DNA from 2 places in the Oscillibacter sp. PEA192 genome. Region 2 is predicted to be linked to the other one. Evidence: riboswitches for the same ligand, from Rfam matches in the RefSeq annotation. Region 2 holds a riboswitch; the other holds the start of a gene.
The links. A riboswitch is a leader RNA that binds a small molecule or an ion and turns the genes downstream of it on or off. The one in region 2 is predicted to bind magnesium.

Region 1: linked by a shared signal. The riboswitch ahead of mgtE (magnesium transporter) and the one ahead of mgtE (magnesium transporter) in region 2 are both predicted to bind magnesium.

What each region holds. Positions count from the first base shown of each region.
Region 1 covers NZ_AP018532.1:438,879-453,280, forward strand. The annotation lists gene DN611_RS02110 (nucleoside deaminase) at 1-267, shown strand, start outside; gene DN611_RS02115 (hypothetical protein) at 481-1,344, opposite strand; gene spoIID (stage II sporulation protein D) at 1,495-2,523, shown strand; gene DN611_RS02125 (polysaccharide deacetylase family protein) at 2,593-3,720, shown strand; gene DN611_RS02130 (response regulator transcription factor) at 3,868-4,572, shown strand; gene DN611_RS02135 (sensor histidine kinase) at 4,854-6,332, shown strand; gene DN611_RS02140 (S1C family serine protease) at 6,340-7,611, shown strand; gene DN611_RS02145 (TSUP family transporter) at 7,771-8,145, opposite strand; gene DN611_RS02150 (sulfite exporter TauE/SafE family protein) at 8,142-8,495, opposite strand; gene DN611_RS02155 (DUF1540 domain-containing protein) at 8,575-8,760, opposite strand; gene DN611_RS02160 (CopG family transcriptional regulator) at 9,110-9,316, shown strand; gene mgtE (magnesium transporter) at 9,360-10,742, opposite strand; M-box (ykoK) riboswitch at 10,851-11,013, opposite strand; gene DN611_RS02170 (JAB domain-containing protein) at 11,230-11,907, shown strand; gene uvrB (excinuclease ABC subunit UvrB) at 12,449-14,402, shown strand, end outside.
Region 2 covers NZ_AP018532.1:892,421-906,822, reverse strand. The annotation lists gene DN611_RS04390 (zinc ribbon domain-containing protein) at 1-125, opposite strand, end outside; gene DN611_RS04385 (polysaccharide deacetylase family protein) at 195-1,115, opposite strand; gene DN611_RS04380 (macro domain-containing protein) at 1,272-1,808, opposite strand; gene DN611_RS04375 (hypothetical protein) at 1,987-2,652, shown strand; M-box (ykoK) riboswitch at 2,717-2,887, shown strand; gene mgtE (magnesium transporter) at 3,131-4,480, shown strand; gene selD (selenide, water dikinase SelD) at 4,556-5,596, opposite strand; gene yqeB (selenium-dependent molybdenum cofactor biosynthesis protein YqeB) at 5,645-6,460, opposite strand; gene yqeC (selenium cofactor biosynthesis protein YqeC) at 6,451-7,152, opposite strand; gene DN611_RS04350 (helix-turn-helix domain-containing protein) at 7,314-8,153, shown strand; gene moaA (GTP 3',8-cyclase MoaA) at 8,270-9,214, shown strand; gene moaC (cyclic pyranopterin monophosphate synthase MoaC) at 9,220-9,699, shown strand; gene DN611_RS04335 (MOSC domain-containing protein) at 9,705-10,148, shown strand; gene DN611_RS04330 (molybdopterin-binding protein) at 10,145-11,164, shown strand; gene modA (molybdate ABC transporter substrate-binding protein) at 11,298-12,152, shown strand; gene modB (molybdate ABC transporter permease subunit) at 12,487-13,167, shown strand; gene DN611_RS04315 (sulfate/molybdate ABC transporter ATP-binding protein) at 13,167-14,213, shown strand; gene DN611_RS04310 (MogA/MoaB family molybdenum cofactor biosynthesis protein) at 14,228-14,402, shown strand, end outside.

The DNA.
Region 1 (14,402 bases), 450 kb from region 2:
GATGACTGCGAACTGTACGTGACGCTGGAGCCCTGCCCCATGTGCGCTGGGGCTATCCTGAATGCCCGTATCCGCCGGGTTTGGTACGGCGCCCGGGACGAGGCCTTCGGTGCCTGCGGCGGAGTGACCAACCTGTTTATGGAGAGCTTCCCCAACCGGCCCGCCCTGGTGGGCGGCATTCTGGGAGAGGACTGCCGCCGGGTGCTGGCGGATTTTTTTGCCGGGCTCCGGGCCGGAGAAAAAAATCGACCCTCAGATTTGATTTAAGACTTTTGTAACAATTGATGCTGGTTTGCTTAACAACTCTCTAGTATCTTAATACTTGCAAGAGACAAAACTTCTTTTCATCCAATCTTCCAAAAAATAGGGAAACGGACCAGCCGAAAGGCTGGTCCGTTTCTCGATTTCCCCGGTATTTGTGAACAAACGGAAAATCCCCGCGGCGGGCACTCCCGGCCGCGGGGATTTTGTGATAAACTGTCAGGTATTGTCCCAGGGCGCGGCCAGTACCGCCGTCCGCTGGAGCAGGAAGCCGAAAAGCGTCACGGCGCCGCCCAGGTAGAACAGCAGCCGGGCCGGATCCGGCCGGTCCGCCAGAGTGGCCAGGCAGAAGGCGATGGCCAGCGCCGCATAGACGGCGAAGCGGCGGGTCCGCCCCGCCCGGAAGGCGAAGGAGGACAGCCGGTAGAAGGCCAGAGCCAGGAACACCACCGCCAGCAGCTCCGTGTAGTAATCTGTGAGGGACGGGTCTACGGACACCACCCGGTAGGTCAGCACCAGCCGCACCACTAGGCAGCAGACGGGCACCAGCAGCAGAGGACTCTGAAAGGGCTTGCGCGTCTCGCCCTCCGGCCGGATGCGGCAGGCAGGCACAGCGGGAAGCAGGCTGGCCGCCGAGAGAAGAGACAGCAGACCCACCACCAGATGCTCCCTGCCGGAGAAGAGCTGACTGCCCTGGGCGGTCACAAAAACGGTCACCGTCTCTCCGCTGCCGGTGAGGGCGCTGGCGCCGGAGAAGCCGAAGAGCAGGTCCAGAACGCCGGAGGCTGTCAGCAGGAAGAGCCCCATCACCGCCGGAGTGAGCAGCCCGGGGGAAGCCACGGAGAAGCCTGTGGGAAAGAGGGGTGGGTCCTCTCGGTCCGCAGGCAGAAGGGGCCGGGCCACCAGCAGGCAGACTGCCGCCAGAACCACGAACCAGGCCACCAGCAGGATGGCGTACAGATTGCCGGGGATGGGGAGGCCTGTGTCCACCTCGAACCCAGTGCTGCGCTGAAGCAGCCGCAGCAGGAATGCCCCCACACCGCCAATGGCGGCCAGCAGGGGCCAGAGCACGTATTTCTTCATAGGAGCCGATCTCCTTATCATGACAGATTTTCAAAAGCCAGTATACCACGGGAAAGGCTGTTTGTCCATGCCGGCCTCATTTTCCGCCCTCCGGGCGCATACAGTGAAGGGACAGGCCCGCAGACGGGGAACAAAAGAGGAGGAATTTCCATGAGACGCCATTCTGATCTGCACCAGAGCGCCGCCATCTCCGCGGTGCTGCTGGTGCTGCTGTTTGCCCTGCCCCTGGCGGTGGTAGTGCCCTTTCAGACAGAGCTTTTCTCCGATGATCCCATCGCTGTGGAGTCGGAGCGGGAGCCTTTTCAGCCAGGGGACCTGGACGGAGAGATGGTGCTGAAGGTCCTGGCGGGGGACACGGTGGAGGAGATGACCCTGGGAGAGTATCTGGTGGGCGTGGTCCGGGCGGAGATGCCCGCCTCCTTTGAGCCGGAGGCTCTGAAGGCCCAGGCAGTGGCAGCCCGGACGTACACCCTGTACAAGATGCAGACCGGCGGCAACCACGGCGACACCGCGGACATCTGCACGGACTCCACCTGCTGCCAGGCGTATATCTCGGAGGAAAACGCCCGGAACAACTGGGGCGAGAACGCGGACGCCTATGAGGAAAAGATCGAGACCGCCGTCCGGGAGACCGACGGAGAGACCATCCTGTACGGCGGCGTGCCCATCCTGGCGGTGTTCCACTCCTGCTCCGCCGGGCAGACCCGCTCCTCCGGCCAGGTGTGGGTCAGCGACCTGCCCTATCTCCAGGCGGTGTCTTCGCCGGAGCCTGCGGACAGCATCCCCAACTATTACAGCCGTGTGGAATTCACGGCGGAGGAGTTCCGGGAGAAGGTCCTGGCCTCCTATCCGGAGGCGGACCTGTCCGGCGACATCAGCGGCTGGCTGCAAAACGCCGTGACGGACACCGCCGGCAGCGTGGAGTCGGTGGACGTGGGCGGCGTGAGCATGAAGGGCAGCACTTTACGGAGCGTCCTGGGGCTGCGGTCCGCCTGCTTCGAGTGGGAGGCGGCGGACGGCAAGCTGGTGTTCTTCGTCACTGGCTACGGCCACGGCGTGGGTATGAGCCAGTACGGCGCCAACCAGATGGCCAAGGAGGGAGCGGACTACCGGACGATCCTCACCCACTATTATACCGGCGTCACCGTGGAGCCCTATACTACTGCCGCCATGGGGTGACTCTTTACAAAAAAGCCGGAAATGTGGTAAAATACAATCTTCCAGGGGAGCTTCTGCGGAAGGGAGGACATGATGAGACGAAAGCTCGCGGCACTGCTGCTGTGCCTGCTGCTGGTGTTCCAGCTGTCGCCGGTCCCGTCGGGGGCGGCGGAGACGGTGTATTTCACCGCAGTCAACAAAAACGTGCTGACGCTGTCGGACGACACCATGCCCTTCTGGTCCGGCGGCTATCTGTATGTGCCCAGCACTATCTTCACTGGCGTGGGCCGGGATCTGGGCGTGTCCTACTACCCCAATATTGCCCGGCAGACCGTGTTGCTGTATGTGGACAAGACGGTATACAGCTCCCTGGTATTTGACCTGAACAAGGACTATGCCATCGACAACGAGGGCAACCTGTATTTCCAGAAGCCCATCCAGCGGGGTGGCGTGATCTTCCTGCCCATCTCTCTGATCGCCCGGTGCTTCGGCCTGCTCTACTCCACCGTGGAGGTGGACCGGGGCTATCTGGTTTGGGTGCGCAATCCGGATATGGATATGGAGGAGCGGTACTTTGCCGACGCCGCCAAGTCCCGGATGGACTACGAGTACAACCAGTACCTGCGGAACCAGAGTGCGGAAGAGGACATCGCGCCGGAGGAAACGGAGCCCTCCACCGTCACCGGGCAGCGGATTTATCTTTGTGTGGAGGCCGCGGACCCGAAGCGGGTGAAGTCCCTGCTGGACATTCTGGACCGCTATGACGCCCACGCGGCTTTCTACTGTACGGAGGCGTTTCTGCGGGAAGGCGGCGACCTGCTGCGGCGAATGACCGCCACAGGGCAGGCCATCGGGCTGGCGGTGGACGCCGCGGCGGACCGCCCGGTGACGGAACAGCTGGAGACGGGGAACCGCCTGCTCTCCCAGGCCGCCAGCGTCAAGACCCGGCTGGCTTGGATTGAAAACGCCGGGGAGGAGTCTGTCTCCGCGGCGGAGGCGGCGGGCTTCTGCCCGCTGGACCCGGATCTGGACCGGGCGGCGTATCCCCTCAGCAGCACCGGCGCCGCCGACACGCTGCTCCAGCGGGTGACCAGCCGGGGCGGCGAGGTCACTGTCTGGCTGGGCGACAGCGCCAACGCCGCAGGGCTTGGGACGTTCCTGTCTGCGGCGGAGGCGGCGGACGACCGCTGTCTGGCCATGACGGAGACGGTGTCCTGACCTGCCAAGATTTACAAAATATTCAACATACCGCCCCGGGAGCGGATATAATAGAGGATATCAAGAATCGGCTGTGTCTGTGAACAGGCGGACGCCGCGGGCGGCAGAACCAGCGAAGAGAGACATATCGAAATGGGAGGGAGCGCCATGGGCCGCAACATCCTGGTCGTGGAAGACGACCGCAATATCTGTGATTTGATCCACATGTACCTGGTGAAGGAGGGGTTCGACGTCCGCATCGCCGGAGACGGCGGCAAGGCCATTGAGGAGTTTCAGAAGCAGGTTCCGGACCTGATCCTGCTGGACATCATGCTGCCGGTGATGGACGGCTGGTCGGTGTGCGCCAAAATCCGGGAGACCAGCAAGGTGCCCATCATCATGCTGACGGCCAAGGGCGAGGTGTTCGACCGCATCCAGGGCCTGGAGATGGGGGCGGACGACTATGTGGTGAAGCCCTTTGAGATGAAGGAGCTCATCGCTCGGATCAATGCAGTCCTGCGGCGGACGGAGATCCCCAACGACACCAGCAAGCGGCTGACGTTCGACAAGCTGGTGATTGACCTGGACTCCTACGAGCTGATCGTGGATGGGAAGAAAATCGACACGCCCCCCAAGGAGCTGGAGCTGCTGTATCATTTGGCCTCCACCCCCAACCGGGTGTACACCCGGAACCAGCTGCTGGATGAGGTGTGGGGCTTTGACTACTTCGGCGACAGCCGGACAGTGGATGTCCACATCAAGCGGCTGCGGGAGAAGATCGAAAACGTCAGCAGCCAGTGGGCGCTGAAAACGGTGTGGGGCGTGGGGTACAAGTTCGAGCTGGCAGGCGCCCCCGGGGCAAAGGAGAGCTGACGTTTCCGGGGACGAAGGCCCCGGCGCCGCGAAAGCGGCGTCAAGCGGTCCGCAGGACCCTTGAACCTGCCGGAATTCATTTCCGGCAGGTTGGTGAGATGAAAGGGGCCCCCGGAGGCCTGCGGCCTCCGGGGAAAACAGCAGCCAGTGGGCGCTGAAAACGGTGTGGGGCGTGGGGTACAAGTTCGAGCTGGCAGGCGCCCCCGGGGCAAAGGAGAGCTGACAAAACCGCCTGAAAAGACCTTTGCCTTTTCAGGCGGAAAACCGGGCAGGGAGGTCTCATGAAGGTACGGATCGCGCGTATTGCAAAACGGATGCACAACAAGTTCAGGGGCCTGTACTGGCGGCAGATGTTCGTCACCGTCGGCATGGTGCTCCTGACGCTGTTTTTGCTGGGAGTTTCGTTTTTCTCCCTGAGCTACAACTACGCCCGGGGCCAGGAGAACGGGGAGCTGGCCGCCCAGGCCCAGGTGGTGGGGCAGCTCTCCGCCAGCTATCTGGAAAACGGGCGGTACCTGGACATGGAGGAGCTGCAGCACGAGGAGGACTTCCAGCGTCTGGCCTCCTTCGCTGCCACGGTGTCCGAGGTGGACTTCCTGATCTGCGACGTGGAGGGCCACGTGCTGCTGTCCACGGATGCGTCTCTCAGCGGGCTGGTGGTGACTATGCCGGAGGAGATGACCGCAGAGGTGCTGGAGGAGGGCATCAGCTCCAGGCGCACGGACGTGGACGGCCTGTACTCCAACAAGCGGTTCGTGGTGGGCGTTCCGGCCATAAGCGAGGATACCCCCGACCCCGTCGGCATGGTCTATGCCGTGTCTTCCACCACCTCGCTGGACACCATGTGGTCCGGCTTCATCGGGCTGTTCTTCATGACGGCGTTCGTGGTGCTGATGATCTCCTTCATGGCGTCCTCCATCACCACCATGCGGCAGATCCAGCCCATCCGGGAGATGGCCAAGGCCACCCGCCGCTATGCGGAGGGGGACTTCGACATCCGCATGAACGACTACGGCCGGGATGACGAGTTGGGAGAGCTGGCGGCCTCCTTCAACAACATGGCGGAGAACCTGCAGCAGACGGAGCGCCAGCGGCGGGAGTTCATCACCAACATCTCCCATGAGCTGAAGACGCCCATGACCACCATCGCCGGCTATACAGACGGCATTCTGGACGGCACCATCCCGCCGGAGAACGAGCGGCAGTATCTCCAGATCATCTCCGACGAGAGCCGCCGCCTGAGCCGGCTGGTGCGGCGGATGCTGGACGTGAGCCAGCTGCAGGCCATCGACCCCCTGCGGGAGGGAAAGCACTTCGACATCTGCGAGAGTATGCGCCGGGTGCTGATCTCCATGGAGCGGAAGATCACAGACCGGAATCTGGATGTGGAGGCGGATATCCCCGAGGAGCCCATTCTGGTGCTGGGGGACAAGGACATGATTACGCAGGTGATTTACAACCTGCTGGAAAATGCCACCAAGTTCGCACGGGAGGGCTCCACTCTCTATCTGGGCGTCACCACCATCGACGGCAAGGCCCGGGTGACGGTGCGGAACGAGGGGGACACCATCCCGGCAGAGGAGCTGCCGCTGCTGTTCGAGCGGTTCCACAAAAGCGACAAGTCCCGCAGCGAGGACAAGGATGGTTACGGCCTGGGGCTGTACATCGTCAAGACGATTTTAGAGCAGCATAAGGAAAAGATCAGTGTGACCAGCGAGGACGGCGTGACCGCGTTCTCCTTCTCACTGGCCACAGAGTGAGGCGTGCATGGAGGAAGAAAAGCAGTTGGCCGGAGAGGACCGTCTCTCCGGAGAGATCGTAGAGGTATACAGACAGCCGCTGCCCGGGGAGGTGGTGGAGCGGTACAGCCGCCCCCTGCCGGGACGGCCTGCCGCGCCCGGGCAGCCCCGCCGGCGGCGCAGGACCGGGCTGTGGATTTTCCTGGCCTGCCTGGCGGTGGTGCTGGGCGTGGCGGCGGGCTCCTGGATTTGGTATCTGCTGCCGGCCGGCAGCAGTGCCGATCCCTTTGAGTACCGTTACGACCACGGCTGGGAGGAGGAAGAGGACGCGTCCGGGGCAGTCACCATCCCCACCTATCCGTTCGGGGAGGGCGCCGTGCTGGAGGTGGAGACGGACCACGGCCGGGAGCTGACGGCCCAGGAGATCTACCAGCGGGTGAACCCGTCGGTGGTGACTGTGATGGTCCAGCTGGACGACAGCGTCTCCGTGGGCACCGGGGTCATCTTCCGGGCGGACGGTTATATCCTCACCAATTACCACGTGCTGGCGGGGGGACGGGACTGCACCGTCGCCATGGACACGGGCCGGACCTATGAGGCCCGGTACGTGGCCGGAGACGAGCGGAACGATCTGGCGGTCCTCAAGGTGGAGCTGACGGGGCTTCCCGCCGCCACCTTCGGCGACAGCGACCAGCTGGTGGTGGGCGACAAGGTCTACGCCATCGGCAACCCGCTGGGCGTGGAGCTCCGCGGCACACTGACAGACGGCATCGTCTCCGCCATCAACCGGGATGTACAGGTGGACGGCCGGACCATGACGCTGGTTCAGACCAACGCGGCCCTGAACTCCGGCAACTCCGGCGGCCCCCTAATCAACGCCTGCGGCCAGGTGGTGGGCATCAACACCATCAAGATGAGCTCTGATTACTCCAATGTGGAGGGTCTGGGCTTCGCCATTCCCTCCGCCTCCATCCGGCGGCTGGTGAACGACCTGCTGACCTATGGAGAGGTCCGGCCGGAGCCCTCCTTCGGCGTGACGGTGCTCCAGACGGGCACCCGGCTGGAGGACGACATCTGGGGCCTGCAGGTGCTGGAGGTCACGCCCGGCTCCGCCGCAGACCTGGCGGGCATCCGGGAGGGGGACTTCGTCCTCGCCGCCGGCGGCAGGCCGGTGGAAACCAGTCAGGAGCTGCTGCGCATCCGGCGGCAGCTGTATGTGGGCGATCAGGTGACCATGGAAATCTGGCGGGACGGGGAGCGGATGGAAGTGACGCTGACTCTGAACGACCCGGTGGAATAAAGAACGAGGGCGCGGCCTGCGGTGCAGGCCGCGCCCTTGCTTGCCGGAAGTGCTCCCGGCCCGGGGCGGAAGAGCGGGGTGTCTGCCCTGCGGGGCAGTGTGGAAAAAACATTGTGAGGCCGTGGGAAAAGCCCTGAAGGACTTCTCCCGCGGCCTGTGTCATGCCTGTTTCTTCCGGCGCTGGGGCCACAGCAGGCTGACACCGGAGAGCAGCAGGTACACGCCGAAGGGCTTGCGCAGGACCGCCACGTCCAGATTGGTGGCGATCCAGGCCCCGGCCAGGGCGGCGGCCACGGCCAGGGGGACGGCGCTTTTCAGGGTGGGCTTGTCCAGATAGCCGCCCCTGGCGTGGCAGACCAGGGCGGAGGCGGCGGTGGGCAGGAAGAACAGCAGATTGATGCCCTGAGCGGTCCGCTGGTCCACATCCAGAAAGAGCGTCATGACCAGAAGCAGCAGCGTGCCGCCGCCCACACCCCAGGCCGAGAGAATGCTGGCCCCCAGGCCGCAGAGAAAGGGAATGATCCAGTCCGTCACAGCAGATACTTCACCCCCGCGTAGAACAGAAAACCGGCGAACAGCCATTTGAGCCACTTGACGGAGACTCTGCCGTACAGCTTGCCGCCGATCCAGCCGCCCACCAGGCCGCCCGCCAGATAGGGCAGCGCCGCCAGGAGGGAGAGCTCCCCCCGAAACAGGTACACGGCGGCGGACACCAGACACACCGGAAAGATGACGCCCACGCAGGTGGCGTACAGCTTCCGCTGGGAGAGGCCGCCCCAGCGGGAGAGGATGGGCAGGAAGACCATGCCGCCCCCGCCGCCGAAGAGGCCGTTGGCCAGCCCCGCCGCAGTGCCGGCGATCCGCGCCGGCCAGCGATGTTCCATGTGATCCCGCCTTTCCTCAAGGATGTAAGCGGCGGGCTTCGGGAGCCGAAGAGGACGCCCGAAGCCCGTCGGACCTGGTTTATTTCATCTGGAAGCTCTGGCAGTCGGTGCACTCCACCTTGGTGGGGTTGGTCTCATGGGTGCCCACGGTGATGGCGTTCAGACCGCAGTAGTTCTGGTCCTGGCAGTGGTGGGCGCAGTTGGTGACCGTGCACTTGATGCTCTGGTTGGGGGTGCAGGCGCAGCCGTTGTTGGTATTCGTCATAACAAAAGATCCTCCTGCGTGAAAAAGTGTGTGGCTTTCGCCGCTCTCTAGTGTGCGCAGGCGCGGCCGGGTTATGTACGGTCCGGCCTGGGTAAAAATTTGTCACAGGCGGGCGTGTCCGGCGTCCGATTCCTGGCGCGGGGCGCGGCGACGCAATGGCCGTCATGGATCTCCACAAAACGGCGGTGCGTTCGGATGTAGTGCTGGTAGTAGTGTGCGCAGTCGGAGCAGGTTAAAGATCTTTCCATACAATCACCTCACATATTATTATGATATAATCTATAACATATACACAGCGACAGGTCAATAGTAAAATATGTTATGAATATATGTTATATATGGTGGCTATATGGAAAAGTTTGAAATCAAAGTGAAAAAAGAACGCCCAAAAGGGGATGACGGATACCGTACATTTTCTGTGCGGGTCAAAAATGAAACCGTGGAGAAACTAGACGCCATTGCGAAAAAAAGCGGTTACACAAGAAACGCATTGATTGGTATGTTTTTGGAATATGCCGCTGAAAACTGCGTTATAAAAGAAAACGAGGAGCTATAAGCTCCTCGTTTTTTACATAAAAGGCGCAGCCTTTTCAGGTGATTTATACGCCTAGGATCCAAGTTGCAAACCGAAAGTAGATCAGCAGAGACAGCGCGTCCACGATGGTGCTGATGAAGGGCGAGGCCATCACCGCCGGGTCGAACCCGATCTTCTCCGCCAAAATGGGCAGGGAGGCGCCCACCAGCTTGGCGCAGGCCACCGTGCCCACCAGGGTGCAGCACACCACCGCCGCCACGGCGGGCGTTACGGTGGGATTGGCCAGCAGCCAGCAGTCCACCACCATCATCTTCACAAAGTTGGCCGCCGCCAGGCACACGCCGCAGATCAGCGCCACGCGGCACTCCTTCCACACCACGCGCAGCAGATCGCTGAATCGGACCTCCCCCAGCGACAGGGCGCGGATCACCGCCGTGGAGGCCTGGGTGCCGCTGTTGCCGCCGGTGCCGGAGAGCATGGGGATGTAGGAGGTCAGAATGGGCACCGCCGCCAGGGAATTCTCAAAGTGGGTCAGGATCATCCCCGTGAAGGTGGCGGACAACATCAGCATCATCAGCCAGGGGGTCCGGGCCCGCCAGGTCTCAAACACGCCGGTCTTGAGATACGGCTTGTCGCCCGGCAGGATGGCGGCCATCTTCTCGATATCCTCGGTGACCTCTTCCTGCAGGACGTCCATGGCGTCGTCCACGGTGACGATGCCCACCAGGCGGTTCTCCGTGTCCACAATGGGCAGGGCCAGGAAGTCGTATTTGTTCAGGGTCTGGGCCACATCCTCCTGGTCGTCCAGGGTGTTGGCGGAGATCACATGGGTATCCATGATGTCCCCCACCACGTCGTCCTCCTCCGACAGCAGAATGGTGCGGATGGAGAGATACCCCAGCAGGTGGCGGCCCTCGTCAATGACGTAGCAGATGTTGATGGTCTCCTTGTCCGGGCCGGTGCGGCGGATGCGCTTCAGGGCGTCCTCCACGGTCATGGTGGCCTTCAGATCCACGTACTCCGTGGTCATGATGCTGCCGGCGCAGTCGTCGGGGTATTTCAGGATTTCGTTGATGCTCTTGCGGACGTCCGGGTCCGCGTGGCGCAGGATGCGCTTGACCACGTTGGCGGGCATCTCCTCCACGATGTCCACCGCGTCGTCCAGGTACAGCTCGTCCAGCACTTCCTTCAGCTCCGTGTTGGAAAAGCTCTGGATGAGCACCTCCTGCTCCTCAGAATCCAGCTCCACGAACACCTCGGCCGCCTGCTCCTTGGGCAGCAGGCGGAACACCATAGGCACCTTGTCGTCCAGTTCCATGAACAGGCCCGCGATGTCCTGGGCCTCCAGGGGCAGCAGAAGGTCGCGCAGCTCGGCATAGCGTTTTCGGGAGATCAGATCCTCGATCTTTTCCAGCAGCTCGTCCCGCTGCTCTTCCTGCTCAAACATGCGCGTCCTCCTCTCCGTGAAGCTGGGGGTTGAGAAAACAAAAAAACCCGGCCGCTCCTGTCCGGTGCAGTCGGAAATTTCCTTGTGAAAACAGGGACGCCGCATCAGCGGACCCTGCGGCCGTTCAAGCTTTAGCCTCACAAGGCGGTGAAATCACATTAGATGATACCTTCGTGTTCGATAGCACCTGTTCAAACCCTCTCATGATGTCTCCATCACTCCGCGGCAGCGATCCGTATCCCTGTGGTAGCCTTACCTACCGGACGGTATGCAGTTTTGCCGAAACTCTTTCTTCATATTATGCCAATTTCTGCCCCCTGTCAAGGCGGCAGAAAAAAACTCCCCACAATTTTACAGGCCCCTCAAATACCGCTGCACTCCATTTTACAAATGGGAATCCCGCTTGTGATAGAGGACGGCCTGTGGTATAATAAGATGTTCCAAATCTGTGCCCGAAACGGGGCGTTTCAGCGAGAGGAGGCCCTCCATGGGCATACACGACGGACACCGGGAGAAGATGCGCCGGCGGTTTCTGGAGACGGGGCTGGAGGGCTTTGCGGACCACGAGGCCCTGGAGCTGCTGCTGTACTACGCCATCCCCCGGCGGGACACCAACCCCATCGCCCACGCCCTGATGGAGCGGTACGACTCCCTCTCCGGCGTGCTGAACGCCCCGGTGGAGGATCTGGAGAAGGTGGAGGGCATCGGGGAGAGCGCGGCCATCCTGCTGTCCCTGGTCTCCCGGCTCAGCCGGAAGGCCCGCATAGCGGACGCGTCCCAGGAGACCATCCTCAACTCCTCCGAGCGGGCGGGGGCCTATCTGCTGGAGCGATTTGCCGGCGAGCGGCGGGAGCTGGTCTTCCTGCTGTGCCTGGACCGCAAGGGCAGGCTCCTGGCCTGCAAGCGGCTGGCGGAGGGGGACGTGGCCAGCGCGGATCTGAACATCCGCAAGGTGGTGGAGATGGCGCTGCTGACCTCCGCCAGCGCGGTGATCCTGGCCCACAACCACCCCAGCGGCGTGGCGGTGCCCTCCTCCAGCGACGAGGCCGCCACCCGCCAGGTGGCGGAGGCCCTGCGGACCATCGGCGTCCGCCTGGTGGACCATATCGTGGTGGCGGACCGGGACTTCGTCTCCATGGCGGACAGCGGCGACCTGCTGGGGTAAAGAGGGAGCAGGCTCCCCCTTTAGAACCCCCACCACCAGTCTGTGGACTGGCGAACGCGCCCAAGGCGCTTGGGTCGGGGTATTTTGCCACGTACACGCCGCGGTGAAAATGACTTCAAGTTCTTCCTTCGCCGCTGGCGAACGAACTGGGGAAAACCGGAGGGGTTCCCCTAGCCCCCCTTCCTTTTTTGTCCCTTCGCTTTTTTCAAGGCATGGTTCCTTTGATAAAAGTCGAACAAATGTTGCAAAAAGATGACGGGTGTGATAGGATGGCCGTGGCTGAAAATCTGTTTGATGGGTGGAGGGAATGCCGCTATGCCGAAATTTGAAGTCGTATCTGAATATCAGCCCTCCGGGGAACCCCGCAAAAGCGGCACTTTTGCGGGGACCCCGTGATTCGGATGGACCGGGCAGGCAAAGCCCGCCCAGTCCAAGGTTTTGACTGCGCCAAAACGCTTGTGCGCCGCGGCCGCGGCGCCGGCCCTTTGGGCCGGGGCTGGTCCCCGGAGACCATAGCAAGAAAAAATTGCGGAGAAGAGCTATGCCGAAATTTGAAGTCGTATCTGAATATCAACCCTCCGGGGACCAGCCGCAGGCCATTGCCGCGCTGGCGGAGGGCATCGAGAACGGGCTGAAGGAGCAGGTGCTGCTGGGCGTTACCGGATCCGGCAAGACCTTTACCATGGCCAAGGTCATCGAGCAGGTGCAGCGGCCCACGCTGGTGCTGGCCCACAACAAGACCCTGGCCGCCCAGCTGTGCGCGGAGTTCAAGGAGTTCTTCCCCAACAACGCGGTGGAGTACTTCGTCTCCTACTACGACTACTACCAGCCAGAGGCGTATATCCCCCATACGGACACCTATATCGCCAAGGATGCCTCCACCAACGACGAGATCGACCGGCTGCGGCTCAGTGCCACCTGTGCCCTGCTGGAGCGGCGGGACGTGATCGTAGTATCCTCCGTGTCCTGCATCTACGGCTTGGGCGAGCCGGACGATTTTGCCAACCTGGTGGTGTCCCTCCGGGTGGGGGCCGAGTGGGACCGGGATGAGCTGCTGCGCCGCCTGGTGGAGATCCGCTACGAGCGCAACGACATCGCCTTTGAGCGGAACATGTTCCGGGTCCGGGGGGACACGGTGGAGATCTACCCCGCCTACTACCGGGACCACGCCATCCGGGTGGAGTTCTTCGGGGACGAGATCGACCGGATCAGCGACTTCAACCCGGTCACCGGCAGCGTGAACCGGGTGCTGAACCACGTGGCCATCTACCCAGCCAGCCACTATGTCACCACCAAGGACAAGATGGACAAAGCCATTCTGGAGATCCGCCAGGAGCTGGAGGATCAGGTGAAATACTTCACCGACAACAACCAGCTGGTGGAGGCCCAGCGGCTCCGTCAGCGGACGGAGTACGACATGGAGATGATGGCGGAGCTGGGCTACTGCTCCGGCATCGAGAACTACTCCCGCATCATCTCCGACCGGCCCGCCGGCTCCGCCCCCATGACCCTGCTGGACTTCTTCCCGGACGACTTCCTGCTGTTCGTGGACGAGAGCCACGTGACCCTGCCCCAGGTCCGGGCCATGTACAACGGCGATCATGCCCGGAAGGACTCCCTGGTGAAGTACGGCTTCCGCCTGCCCTGTGCGTACGACAACCGACCGTTGAAGTTCGAGGAGTTCGAGGAGCGGATCGGCCAGGCGGTGTTTGTCTCGGCAACGCCCGGCCCCTATGAGCGGGAGCGGGCGGACCAGGTGGTGGAGCAGGTGATCCGCCCCACGGGCCTGCTGGACCCCAGGGTGGAGGTCCGGCCTGTCACCGGCCAGATCGACGACCTGATGGACGAGATCCGTGCAAGAGCCGCCCGGGACGAGCGGGTACTGGTGACCACCCTCACCAAGAAGATGGCGGAGGACCTGACGGAGTACCTGAAAAACGCCGGCATCCGGGTACGGTACATGCACTCCGATGTCCAGACCATCGAGCGCATGGAGATCATCCGCAGCCTGCGGCTGGGAGAGTTCGACGTGCTGGTGGGCATCAACCTCCTGCGGGAGGGGCTGGACCTGCCGGAGGTCAGCCTGGTGGCGATCCTGGACGCGGACAAGGAGGGCTTCCTCCGGTCCGAGACCAGCCTGATCCAGACCATCGGCCGGGCGGCCCGAAACGCAGACGGCCTCGTTATCATGTACGCCGACGAGATCACGCCCTCCATGCGGGCGGCCATCGACGAGACGGAACGCCGCCGCTCCATCCAGGACGCCTATAATCAGGAGCACGGCATTGTGCCCAAGACCATCATCAAGGGCGTCCGGGAGATTTTGGAGATCTCCAAGACCGCGGAGGAGGACACCCTCCGGGCCCACAAGAAGCGCAAGCTGACGGAGCAGGAGCGGGCGGCGGAGATCGCCAAGCTGGAGAAGGAGATGCGCGAGGCCAGCAAGATGCTGGAATTCGAGTACGCCGCGGTGCTGCGTGACCGGATCATCGAGC
Region 2 (14,402 bases):
GGGATCGTCTCTCCCCGTTCCCAGCGGCTCACTGCCTGCCGGGTGACAAACAGCCGCTCCGCCACCTCGCTCTGGGACAGACCCGTCCGCTGCCGCAGCTGGGCGAACACCTCTTGAAACTCCATTCCCATCACCTCGGGACCAGTCTATCACAGCAGGGCAGCGGCGTAAAGCAACCGTCGGTTGCCTGCCGCTCATGCGGCGGCGGGCGCCGTCTCCGCAGGCAGGGGCGGCACCTGGAAGCGGAAGTAGTCGTAATTATAGGTGCGGTTGGGCTCCACCTGATCCCCAAAGCGCAGCTGGATCAGCTCGCTGACCGTCACCAGCTGGTAGCCCTGCTCCAGCAGCCAGGGCACCAGGACCTCCGTGGCCGCCACCGTGCTCTCGTAGATGCTGTGGAGCAGGATCACCTGTCCGTCCAGATTCCCGGCGTTCTCCACGCCGGTCACCACCTTGTCCGCGTCCTTGGAGCGCCAGTCCTCCGTGTCGATGGACCAAGTGACGATGCTCCGGCCGGAGGTGGTCTTCAGCGTCTTGTTCATGGAGCCATAGGGCGGCCGCAGCAGCGCGGGCGTGGTGCCCAGCACCTCCTGAAACAGCGCGTCCGCCGCGGCCTGATCCGCCTGCTGGGCGGCCTGATCCATCTTGCCCAGGTTTGCGTGGCGGTAAGAGTGGCTGCCGATCTCGCAGCCCATGTCCGCCGCCCGGCGGACTGCCTCCGGCGCCTCGGGGAGATTCCGCGCCACTTCGAAGAAGGTAGCCACCGCGCCGTGCTCCTCCAGAATATCCAAAATCTGGTCCGTGTAGACCGCGTGGGGACCATCGTCAAAGGTCAGGGCCACCATGGGGCGGGTGGGATCCACCACCCGCTGGGGCTCCGGCAGCGTCTCCACGGGAGTTCCGCCGCCCTCTTCCAGGGAGGGCTCCGAAGCATTCTCCCCGCCTGCCTCCTGGCTGTCCGGGAGGAGCTCCGGCATCTCGCCGGGAGCGGGGAGAACCTGAGCCGGGGGCGCCTCTGACACCAAATGCTCCGGCGGGGTCTTGGCGGGGGTCACAATGGTGCCGCAGGAGCTCAGCAGCAGGCAGGACAGCAGAAGGGAAACCAGTCGTTTCATGATGGGATACCTTTCTTTCATCTCTTATTTGAGTCTATCATACGGAATGCCCCGGGAAAAATCGGGTCAAAACGGATACAAAAAGGTCAAAAAGAGTGACAAAAGAAACGAAGAGTGACAAACGCCGGAGCGGGAAAGGTCCCGCTCCGGCGTTCTTTACATCCGCTGGTCCTTGCCCTCCGCGTACCAGAGGTTCCAGGTCCGGCGGTAGACCTCCGCCGCCTGCTCCGAATGGCAGACCATCCGCACCCGCTCCGGCAGGGCATGGTCCGCCAGGAAGTCCATGATGGCCCGCAGGGCCACGGTGGCCGCCAGCGGCAACGGATACCCGTAGACTCCCGTGGATATGGAGCAGAAGTCCAGGGTGCGGATGCTGTGGGCCTCCGCCAAAAGCAGGCAGCTGCGGTAGCAGGAGGCCAGCAGGGCCGCCTCCCCCTGCTCCCCGCCCTGCCAGACGGGACCCGGCGTGTGGATTACATACCGGGCCCGCAGGCGGTAGCCCGCCGTCAGCTTGGCCTGCCCCCGCTCGCAGCCCCCCAGCGTCCGGCACTCCGCCAGCAGCTCCGGCCCCGCCGCCGCGTGGATGGCCCCGTCCACCCCGGCGCCGCCCAGCAGCGTGGGATTGGCCGCGTTGACAATGGCCTCCGCGTCCGAACGGGTGATATCTCCCACCAGAATGGAAAAGCGATCCATAGCCGTCCTCCTGTTCCCCTGTGCCGTCCCGACACATCTCGTCTCTTAACAGTATATCTCCCGCCGGAAAAAAAGCAAGCCCGGATCCGGGCTTGTCCCGCGTGGCTTCCTGCGGTATAATTTGCCCGTGAACAACCACCTGTGCCCGGCGTTCTGCCGCCGGGAGAAAGGAGTCCCTATGGCAAAACAGGTCCCCTCCTACACTGGGACGCTGCGCAATCACTCCCTGACCATCCCCGCCTGCGTCAGCGAGTGCAGCGGCATCCGTATTTTCGGCCGGCGCATCAAGTCCCTGGCCTTTTCCACCGATGTAGCCATCATCAAGAACATCAACGCGGACGCCATCATCGCCGTCTATCCCTTCACGCCCCAGCCGGTGATCTCCCAGGCCATCATCAGCGTGTCCGACGTGCCGGTATTCGTGGGCGTGGGCGGCGGAATCACCACCGGCTCCCGCTCCGTCCGGCTGGCCATCCAGTCCGAGCACCAGGGTGCCTACGGCGTGGTGCTGAATGCCCCCACCTCCGACGATGTCATCCGCCAGATCAAAAAGGTGGTGGACATTCCCGTGGTCATCACGGTGGTCTCCGCTCACACGGACATCGGCAGCCGCCTGGAGGCGGGAGCCGACTTTCTCAATGTCTCCGGCGCCGCCGCCACGCCGGAGATCGTGGCGGAGATCCGCCGGGACTTCCCGAAGGTTCCCATCATCGCCACCGGCGGCCCCACAGAGGAGTCGATCCTCCGCACCATCCAGGCCGGAGCCAATGCCATTACATACACCCCGCCCTCCAACGGCGTGCTGTTCGCCCGTATCATGAACCAGCACCGGAAGGCGCTGTGAGGTCATGGCGAAAATTTTTTTGAGGCGACGGGGTTGACAAACGTCCGTCCAGGCGGTTATAATGACGGCGAATCGGTAGGTGAGGCTACCACGGGGATTCGGAATCATCCAAAGACTGCTGCCGCACAGTTGTGGAGACACAACCAGCTGGTCAACAGGCCGCGTCGACAACAAGGCGCCGCTTAACGCAGTTGCTACGCCCCGTGAAGCTAAAGCTTGGACGAAGACGCCCATTGTGTGCAGCTCTCCCTGCCGGATTTCCGGCAGGGATTTTTTTGCTGCGGAAAAGCACGGCCAAAAATTCAAACGCGCCATTTCCCCGTCCCTTCGGGGCAGCTGGAAAGGATGCGCAAAACCTCACACAGCCGATGTTCCTAACGCGCGAACGCGCATAGAGTTTTATGCAGAAAGGAGGTGCGGACCATGGAAAGCGCCAGTCAGCCACCCAGACAATACAGACGAAAGCGAGGTAACGACTATGACCATGTTCAACAAGGATCAGATCTTTCAGCTTTTGGAGAGCCGGGACGGCGAGGCGCTCCGCGCCCTTTGGCAGGGCCGCGGTGCCGTGGACATCGCCGCCCTCCTGGACTCCGTGGAGGACGGTGCCCGGCAGGCGGCGGTGTTCCGCACGCTGCCCAAGGACCTGGCGGCAGATGTGTTCTCCTATCTCCCCGGTCCCACTCAGGCCACCCTGGCCCGCTCTTTCGCGGACGGGGAGCTGCAGCAGATTTTTGACGCCCTGCATCTGGACGACGCGGCGGATTTTCTGGAGGAGCTTCCCGCTAACCTGGTGACCCGCATCCTCCGCTCCGCCAGCCCTCAGCGCCGTATGGCGGTAAATGCCCTGCTGCGCTATCCGGCGGACAGTGCCGGCAGCGTCATGACGCCGGAGTTTGTCTCCCTCCGGCCGGGCGATACGGTCCGGCAGGCGCTGGATACCATCCGCCGCACCGGAATCCACAAGGAGACGGTCTACACCTGCTATGTGCTGGAGCACCGGCAGCTGCTGGGCGTGGTGTCGGCCAAGGACCTGCTGACAGCCGCGGAGGATGCCGCTGTGGCGGACCTGATGGTCACGGATGTGGTATCTGTGGGTACGCTCACAGACCGGGAAGAGGCCGCCCGGCTCCTGGCGAAATATGACCTGCTGGCCTTGCCGGTGCTGGATGGAGAGGAGCGGATGGTGGGCATCGTCACCGTGGATGATGCCATGGATGTCCTGACGGAGGCCGCCGCAGAGGATCTCTCCATCATGGCGGCGGTGACGCCGGACGAGAAGCCCTACTTCGCCGCCTCCGCCTGGGAGCACGCCCGCCATCGGGTAGTGTGGCTGCTGATTTTGATGCTGTCCGCCGCCATCACCGGCTCTATCATCACCCGGTACGAGGACGCCATCTCCGCCGTGCCCCTGCTGGTGGCCTTTCTACCCATGCTGATGGACACCGGCGGAAACTGCGGCTCCCAGAGCGCCACGCTGGTGATCCGGGGGCTGGCTCTGGAAGAGATCCGCCCCCGGGACGCGCTGCGGGTGATCCGCAAGGAGCTGGCGGTAGCCGCCATCGTCAGCGCCGTCCTAGCCGCGGCCAACGGCCTGCGGATCTACCTTCAGTACCATGACAGCGCCATCGCCCTGGTGATCTCCCTGTCCCTGGCGGCCACGGTGGTGCTGGCCAAGCTGGTGGGCTGTATGCTGCCCATTGCCGCCAAGCAGCTCCACATGGATCCGGCCATCATGGCCTCCCCCCTCATCACTACCATTGTGGATGCCGGGGCGGTGCTGATCTACTTCCAGGCCGCCGCCGCGCTCCTGCGCCTGCCCGTTTAAGGGTTCCGCCCGGTACGGGCGCAAAACAGGTGCCTGCCAGAAATCCGGCAGGCACCTGTTTCCCATTTTCGACTTTCACCGCAGGAAGATGCGTTTCCCGCCTCGGTAGGCCTTCACGACGCCGATCCGCTGGGCACTGGGGACGCAGCCCTGCAGCTCCCGATACAGCGCCTCCGCGTCCGCCGGGTCCACGGCCATGAGGAGGCCCCCAGCGGTCTGGGGATCATAGAGCAGGTCCTGTCTGCACAGCGCGGTCTCCCCTGCATCCACGCCCGCCTCCGCAAAGGCGCGGTTACGGTACATCCCCGCCGGCAGCAGACCCATGTTTGCAAACTCCAGCGCCTCCGGAATCAGGTCGATGGCGTCCACCTCCAGCTCCAGCTCCACATCGCTGCCCTGGGCCATCTCATAGCTGTGGCCCAGCAGGCCAAAGCCCGTTACATCCGTGCAGGCGTGGACGCGGTACTTCACCATGGCGTCCCGGGCGGACTTGTTCAGGGTGGTCATCAGTTCCTCTGCCAAAGCCCGCCCCTCGACCGACAGCATCTCCGCCTTCTGTGCAGTGGTGAGGACGCCAATGCCGATGGGCTTCGTCAGCAACAGCACGTCCCCCGGCCGGGCGCCGGAGTTGGTCAGCACCCGGTCCGGATGGACGAAGCCGGTGACCGCCAGGCCGTACTTGGGCTCGTCGTCCAGGATGCTGTGGCCGCCGGTGATGAGCGCCCCCGCCTCATACACCTTGTCATAGCCGCCTCGCAACAGCTGGTGCACCGCCTCTTTCGGCATGGACTCCGGCACGGCCATGATGTTCAGGCACAGCTTGGGCTCGCCGCCCATGGCGTACACATCGGAGAGGGCGTTGGTGGCCGCGATCTGTCCGAACAGGTACGGGTCGTCGGCAATGGGCGGGAAGAAATCCACCGTCTGCACCAGGGCCAGATCGTCGCTGACCTTATAGACCGAGGCGTCGTCGCTCTTGTCGAACCCCACCAGCAGATTGGGGTCCCGATGCACCTGGATGCCGTCCAGCAGCTGGGCCAGCACACCGGCCCCCACTTTGGCGCCGCACCCGGCACACTTGGCCAGCTTCGTCAGCTTGACATCATTTTCAGGCATGATTCTTCCTCCCGTTTCCTCAGTTTGATCGTCCCCGACAGGCTGCACCTAACCGGAATACCCACCTGCGCGGTCTTTCAGCGCTCCCGTCAGGTCCAAAATCGCCTCCAGCACACCGCCGCCAATGGCCAGGGCCTTGTCGCTGGCGGTATAGCAGTGCTCCACCTTGCAGCGGGGGTCGATGTCCCCGGCCTTCATCCCTTTGTGCACCGGGGTATCATCCGGCAGGATACCCCGCAGGACGCCGTCCAGGGTGCAGGTCATGGGCACGCCGTTCACCGTGGCGGCCACATCCCCCTGCCGCACCTGGGCGCCAATGTCCAGCAGCTGGTGAAACACGCCGTCCGCCGGGGCCCGCAGCACTCGTTCCCCGGCAAAGCCGCCGATGAGCCCCGGGATCCCGGTATTGGGCAGCGCGCTGCCTGCATGGATCACCCGGCCCAGGCTGTGGCCCCGCATGGTCTCCACCACCGCGTGACAGTCCACCCCGGCAGTGAAGCCCGGCCCCACGCCGATGACCACCGGGGCATCGGTGATCCGGGTGCCCAGATTCCGCTTGGCCAGGATGGCGTCCACCACCGCGTCCGGCTTCAAAATCGAGATACAGGCTCCCTCCGGGTCCGCCAGCACCGGGACTACATTCTCTTGCAAAAGGGCCATAGCCGCCTCCGGTGTCTCCACCCGGCGGGCGGTGACATCCTCCACCTTTGTCTCTCCCAGCACGATGGCCTGGGAGAAGGCTACGGTCCGCCGGATGGCAGTTGGGGCCGGTATATCGGTCATAATCACCGATATATGCGCCCTTTTCAGCCGAAGAGCAATACCGGTGGCCAAATCACCGGCGCCTCGGATGATTACCAGCATGGAAAATACTCCCTCCTCCACAGACTGCCGGCCAGAACCGGACAGTCCATCAGGCGCGCCAGGGCCCTGGCATCTGCCAGATTCCACAGCGTCTCCACCTGATTGACATAAACTTTCGTGTGCAGATCTTCGGACCGAAGCACCCTCGCCTCGGCCTCCGGCGTGGCCTCCGCCGCCTCCGGCATCCCCGCAAGAAGCGCGTACCGCTCCGGCCGGTGAGCGGCCGCAGCGATGGGACGGCCGAAGCCGGAGGCCCCCACCACGCAGATGGTCTGATTGGCCTCAGTTGGGATCACCGGCTCGTGGGGGGCGTGCGCCTTCAGGGGACGGCGGGCAGCGCCGTCCGCCTCCACCAGAATGTAGTCGAATTGCTCCGCCAGCACCGCCATGGGCGTCTCTGGGGCCGTCAGCTTACCCGTTCCCGGTTCGTCTGTCCCGGCACACAGCAGCTGATGCGCCCTGCGCAGTTCGTCCAGCTCCGCCGCTGTCCGGGCGCAGGGCAGGTCCGAAAACGGGAGAATCTTGGTGGTGGTGCACAGCAGGACCGGATGCTGTCCGGCCAGCTCCTCGCCCAGGGTCCGCAGGAGAGTGGTCTTTCCCCCGCCGCCGATGACGGCAGTGACACCGGGACGGATATCCAGCAGCTGGGAAAGGGTCATGGCGCATTCTCCCTCTATCGTTCTTCTTTTCATAGAATAGCACCTCCTCCTTTCCTCGTCAAGCAAGTCCGCCGGGACTGCCTGTTTTTCAGGCTTTTGGCAGTGTGCAACTGCCAGTTGCCAAATTTTCAGGTCCCCTTGGTGGACTTTTGCCCACTCTCCCACTATACTGGAACCACAAAGGAGGGCGCGGTATGAGCCTTGGAACCAACATCAGCCGCCTGCGGGCGGAGAAACGCCTGTCTCAGGGGGACCTGGCGGAAGTGCTGGAGGTGAGCCGCCAGTCCGTCAGCAAGTGGGAGACGGATTCCAGTGTGCCGGACCTGGACAAGCTGATAAAGCTGAGCCAGCTCTTCCGTGTGACGCTGGATGAACTGGTGACGGGAGCAGAGCCCCAACTGAAGGTGGAGACGCCTCCGGTCATGGTGTCTCCGTCAATGCCGGGTCGGAAGATCGCCGGGATCATCCTCTTCTGCATGGCCTTTCTGGCATTTCTGATCCCTACGGTGCTGGGTGGGATCCTCGTCGGCCTGATCCTGGCCGTTCCGTTTCTAGTGTGCGGGATCATCTGCTTTCTCGTCCGAAAGCGGCCGGGGCTGTGGTGCGCCTGGGCAGCGTACTTGGCGGTTTACATCTTTTGCTACTATGGCACCCGCATCAGCTGGAATCTTTTCTTTTTCACGTTCTCTTGGGAGGAAGTCGGAACCCCCGTCTATACCTTTGCAGCGTGGATCCAATCGCTGATGATACTGGCTCTGCTGATTGGGACTGTCCGCTCCTTCTGCACATTCTCCTTTCCTCCCACCAGGCGGAATGGAGTGATTCTGGTCGTGCTATGGATTGAATTCCTGGCGTACCGATTGCTGACCGCGCCCATCGCCGACTTGCTCTCAGCACCGGAAATTCCTGTGACCTCCATGTGGGCCTTGATGGCTCTGATTCTTATGGCAGGCATCGCCTCCCTCATTCTGCTGGCCATTGTCTTGACGCTGTCGGTGCGGATGGCTGCCGCCTGGAGGGCCTCTCACTGCTGATACTTTTCGGCTCACGCCCCGACATTGGCCGGGGCGTTTTTCTTGACTTTTCCCGCAGGGCGCTTATAATATAGTATATCGTTTATCTCACTTGAGTATCACGGTTGGAGGACATTATGCGGGACAGCTGCGGACGGACAATCGACTACCTGCGGCTCAGCGTCACGGACCTGTGCAACTACCGGTGCCAATACTGTATGCCGCCCGAGGGCGTGGAGAAGCGGCTTCACAGCGATATTCTCTCCATCGAAGAGCTGGCGGAGATCGCCGCGGCGGCGGTTCGGTGCGGGGTAAAGAAGATCCGCCTCACCGGCGGGGAGCCTCTGGTGCGGCGGGGATTGCCGGACCTGTGCCGGATGCTGCGGGCCATCCCCGGGTTGGCGGAGCTGTGCCTCACTACCAACGGCTCCCTCCTGCCCCAGCTGGCAAGGCCCCTGCGGGATGCGGGGGTGGACCGGCTGAACATCAGCCTGGATACGCTGCGGCCGGACCGGTTCGCCGCCATGACCCGGCTGGGGACCCTCCAGGACGTGCTTGCGGGCATTAAAGCCGCGGAGGCGGCTGGATTCCGGAATCTAAAATTTGACACCGTCCTCATCGGCGGGTTCAACGACGATGAGATCGAAGATTTTGTGAATCTCAGCCGGGAGCATCCCTGGGAGATGCGGTTCATCGAGCTGATGCCCATGGGCCCCTGCGCCGGGTGGGATCGGAGCCGCTTCCTGCCTGCAGAAACGGTGCTGGACCGGATGGCAGAGCTGGAACCCATCGAGGCCCAGGGCGTGGCCCGGCGGTACCAGCTGCCCGGCGCGCTGGGGACAGTAGGGCTCATCTCCCCAGTGAGCCACGACTTCTGCGCGGACTGCCGCCGGATTCGGGTGACGGCGGACGGCAAGCTGAAGGGCTGCCTCCACAGCCGGGAAGAGATCCCCCTCCGGGGCCTCCACGGCCAGGCGCTGGAGGACGCCGTCCGGCGGGGCATCCTCCACAAGCCGGAGCGCCACCATCTCACAGAACGGTCCAGCGACACGCCCCGAAACATGAATCAGATCGGAGGATGACCACCATGGCGGAATTGACCCATTTCAATGAACAGGGCCGGGCCAGGATGGTGGATGTGACGGAGAAGGCCGTCACCCACCGCCGGGCAGTGGCTGCCGGGGAGATCCACATGGCCCCGGAGACATTGCAGAACATCAAGTACGGCACCTTGAAAAAGGGCGACGTGCTGGCGGTAGCCCAGGTGGCGGGCATCCAGGCGGCCAAGCACAACTGGGAGCTGATCCCCATGTGCCACCCCCTGCCCCTGACAGGTATCGACATCACCTTCGCCCTGTCCGATTCCCCTTGCATGGTGGAGATCCAGGCCGCCGTCACCTGCACCGGCGTTACCGGGGTGGAGATGGAGGCCCTGACAGCCGTGTCCGTGGCGGCGCTGACCATCTATGACATGTGCAAGGCAGTCCAAAAGGACATGCGCATTGAAAACATCCGCCTGCTGTCCAAGTCCGGCGGCAAGAGCGGAGATTACCAGATCAAGGAGTGAGCCTGTTGGCAAACGTGGTATCGGTCAACATCAGCGAGCGGAAGGGGGAGCAGAAGCACCCCGTCCCGGAAATCCAACTAAAGTTCCGCCACGGCATCGTGGGGGACGCCCACGCCGGGGACTGGCACCGGCAGATCTCCCTGCTGGCGGAGGAGAGCGTGGACACCATGCGGGCGAGCTGCCCCATCCCACTGGATCCGGGGGTGTTTGCGGAGAACATCAACACCGAGGGCATCGACCTGAAACACCTGCCGGTGGGCACCCATCTGCGGATCGGTGAGACGGAGGTGGAGGTGACCCAAATCGGCAAGGAGTGCCACAGCGACTGCGCCATCAAGCAGGCGGTGGGCAGGTGCGTTATGCCCACGGAGGGCATCTTCGCCGTGGTGGTCCGGGAGGGCGTGGTCCGTCCCGGCGATGAGATCGAGATTCTGGAGGCGGAAGCATGAAGCTGATACGGACGGAGGATGCGGTGGGCCATGTGCTGTGCCACGACCTGACCCAGATCATCAAGGACCAGTACAAGGATGCCCGGTTCCGCAAGGGCCATGTGGTGGCGCCGGAGGACATCCCGGTGCTGCTCGGCATGGGCAAGGAGCACCTGTACGTGTGGGAGATGACGCCTGGGATGCTCCACGAAGATGAGGGGGCGGAGCGCCTGCTGGCCCTGTGTGCCAACGAGAATATGGAGCGGAGTGGCGTCAAGGAGGGCAAGATCGAGCTGAAGGCATCCTGCGACGGGCTGTTCCTGCTCCGGTCGGAATCCCTGCGGGCGGTAAACGCCATCGATGAGCTGATGATCGCCACCCGGAAGGGGGGTACAGCCGTCAAAAAAGGTGACAAGCTGGCGGGGATGCGGGTGATCCCCCTGATCATCGCGGAGGAGAAGCTGACAGCCGCCAAAGCGGCCGCCGGAGATACCCCCCTGCTGGAGCTACGTCCCTGGGTGCGAAAAACCGCCGCCATCGTGGCCACCGGCAGCGAGGTGAAGAAGGGATTGATCCAGGACACCTTCACTCCGGTGGTGAAGGACAAATTGAGCGCCTATGGCATCGAGACCATCTCCGTCTCCTATTCCGGCGATGGGGTGGAGAACGTGGCAGGCGCCATCTCCCAAGCCCGGCAGACTGGGGCGGAAGTCATCCTCTGCACCGGGGGTATGAGCGTGGACCCCGACGATAACACCCCCGGCGGGATCAGGCAGAGCGGGGCGAAGATCGTCACCTACGGCGCCCCGGTGCTTCCCGGCGCTATGTTCCTGCTGGGCTACTACGATGACGGCACCCCCGTCATGGGCCTGCCTGGCTGCGTCATGTACGCCGGGGCCACCATCTTCGACCTAGTGCTGCCCTGGGTGGCGGCGGATGTAAGCGTCACCAAGGAGTGGATCGTCTCCCTGGGGGAGGGCGGCCTGTGTCTCGGCTGCCAGCCCTGCCGCTGGCCCATCTGCCCCTTTGGAAAGTAAAAATCAGCCCGCGCCGGAGCGTCCGGCGCAGGTTTTTTCCATCCGTTATCCTCATTTGAATATCACGTCAGTTTGACACCGGACTTGCAAAGCCGGGTTCAACATATTATCATCAAGAAAGGAAGATTTCACCATGAAAAAGCTTTTCTCCCTCGTTCTGGCCCTGTCCATGGCGCTGGCCCTGACCGCCTGCGGCGGCAGTGCGGACACCGACAGCACCACCACAGACGACACCACAGAGACCACCGCCAAACCGGTAGAGCTGTACGTCTTTGCCGCGGCCTCCATGCAGGAGTCCCTGGATCAGGTCATCGAGGCCTACAAGGCCGTGGCTCCGGAAGTCGCCGTCGTGGCGACTTATGACTCCTCCGGCACCCTGAAAACCCAGATCCAGGAGGGAGCCGACTGTGATGTGTTCATCTCCGCCGCTCCCAAGCAGATGAACCAGTTGGACGCCGAGGGCGGCGAGGAGAACACCGAGGGCCTGGACCTGGTGAATAGCGCCACCCGCCTGGACCTGCTGGAGAACAAGGTGACCCTGGCCGTTCCCGAGGGCAACCCCAAGGGCATCGAGTCCTTTGACCAGCTGGCGGGGCTGCTGGCCAGCGGCGATGTGTTCCTGGCCATGGGCAACAGCGACGTTCCAGTGGGCCAGTACACCCAGAAGATCTTCACCTACTACGGTCTGAATGAGGAGACCCTGGCCAGTTCCGGCGTGCTGACCTACGGCTCCAACGTGAAGGAGGTCACCACCCAGGTCTCTGAGGGCACCGTGGACTGCGGCGTGATCTACGCCACCGACGCCTTCTCCGCCGGTCTGACCGTGGTGGACGAGGCCACCGCTGAGATGTGCGGCCAGGTGATCTACCCCGCCGCCGTCATGAAAAACAGCGCCAATCCCGATGCTGCCAAGGCCTTCCTGGACTTCCTGTCGACCGACGAGGCCATGGCCTGCTTCGAGGCGGTAGGCTTCAGCCCCATGGTGTGAGTTCAAGCAGATTGGAAATAGGCGTCTGATAAGGCTGGATCGTTTAAAATGCTTTCTGACAGCCCTTGATCCCCTCATTCCAAACTCCGGATTTCTTATTTTCCAAAGGAACCTTATGGCCTGGTCCCCTCTCTACAACTCATTGCGGATCGCCGCCATCGTTCCCATTGGGCCTTGGCCCAATGGGAGCCCTTGATTTGATTTTGCTCGGCCAGGCAGAGCCCGGCCTCTCCAAGGTTTTGCTTTGCAAAACGCTTGTACGCCACTTTTGTGGCGGCCCGCCTCTGGCGGGTCGGGATGGCAGACGCCCCCTTTCCCCAGGAGGTTTTTTGAAATGGACTGGTACCCTCTCTACAACTCATTGCGGATCGCCGCCATCTCCACGGTGGCGGTATTCTTCCTGGGGATCCTGGCGGCGTACTACATCGCCAAGCTGCCCCGGCTGGTGAAGGGCGTGCTGGATGTGGTGCTGACCCTGCCCCTGGTGCTGCCGCCCACCGTGGTGGGCTGGCTGCTGCTGGTGCTGCTGGGGCCCAACCGCCCCATCGGCGCCTGGGTGCAGGCCCACTTCGGCCTGAGGCTGGTGATGACCTGGTGGTCCGCTGTCTTTGCCACGGTGGTGGTGGCCTTCCCCCTGATGTACCGCACCGCCCGGGGGGCCTTTGAGAGCTTCGATCCTACGCTGGCGGAAGCTGCGGCGACCCTGGGCCGGTCCAATATCTGGATCTTCTGGCGGGTGCGGATGCCCGTGTGCCGCCAGGGCATCCTGGCGGGGACTGTGCTGGCCTTTGCCCGGGCTCTGGGGGAGTATGGTGCCACCTCCATGATCGCCGGCTACACCCCCGGCCGCACCGCCACCATCTCCACCACCGTCTATCAGCTCTGGCGGACCGACAATGACACAGAGGCCCTCCGCTGGGTGCTGGTGAACATTGCCATCTCCGCTGTATTCCTGTTGGCAGTGAACCTGCTGGAAGCCCGCCAGAAACGGGCCGGAAAAGGGGGCAGACGGTAATGGCGCTTTCCGTGGACATCCGAAAGGCCCTGGGAAATTTTCATCTGGCGGTCCAGTTTGACGCCGGGGATGAGACGCTGGCCCTGCTGGGGGCCTCGGGGTGCGGCAAGTCTGTGACCCTCAAGTGCATCGCCGGCATTCTGACGCCGGACGAGGGACACATCGAGCTGGACGGTGTTACCCTTTACGACAGCGCCTCCAGAATCAACCTGCCGCCCCAGCGGCGGCAGGTCGGGTACCTGTTCCAGCAGTACGCTCTGTTCCCCAACATGACGGTGCGGCAGAACATCGCCGCAGCCGTGCGGGACAAGGCCCGCCGCCAAACAGAGGTGGCGGAGAAGCTGCGGCAGTTCCGGCTGGAGGCCGTGGCAGACCAGAAGCCGGGGCAGCTCTCCGGCGGGCAGCAGCAGCGGTGCGCCCTGGCCCGAATCCTGGCGTCGGAGCCCACGGCCATCCTGCTGGACGAGCCCTTCTCCGCCCTGGACAGCTACCTGAAATACCAGCTGGAACTGGAGCTGGCAGAGACACTGGGCGGATTCCCGGGCACGGTGCTGTGGGTCTCCCATGACCGGGGGGAGGTGTTCCGGAACTGCCGCCGGGTGTGTGTCATAGACCGGGGCAGATCCCAGCCTGTGACCACCCTGGGGGAGCTGTTCCGCAGCCCCGGCACAGAGGCCGCTGCCCGGCTCTCCGGCTGCAAGAACTATGCCGACGCCCGGCCAAGGGAGGATGCGGTGTTTCTTCCGGACTGGGGACTGACGCTCTCCTGCGGCCGTCCGGTGCCGGAGGGCGTCTGCCGGATCGGCATCCGGGCCCACCATGTTCAGCTGGCCGGTCCCGGGGCGGAAAACGCCTTCTCCTGCACGGCAGTAAAGGTGGTGGAGGACGTGTTTTCCACCATCGTGCTGCTGCGGCCGGAGGGCGCGGCGCCGGAGGCGCCCCTGCTGCGGATGGAGCTGGACAAGGACAACTGGCAGGCGGTGCCGGACAAGGACCGCCTCACCGTCTCCGTTCCGCCGGAGGCCATTCTGCTGCTGGAATCGTGAAGGAGTGATCTACCATGTTCAAAGCCGCTGTCCTGACCGTCAGCGACCGGAGTTTCCGGGGAGAGCGCCCTGACGCGGGCGGGCCTCTGGTTGTGGAAATTCTGAAAAACGCCGGGTACGCGGTGACGGAGACCGCCATTGTCACGGACGAGAAGGGCCGGATCGAGGCTGCCCTGCGGCAGTGGTGCG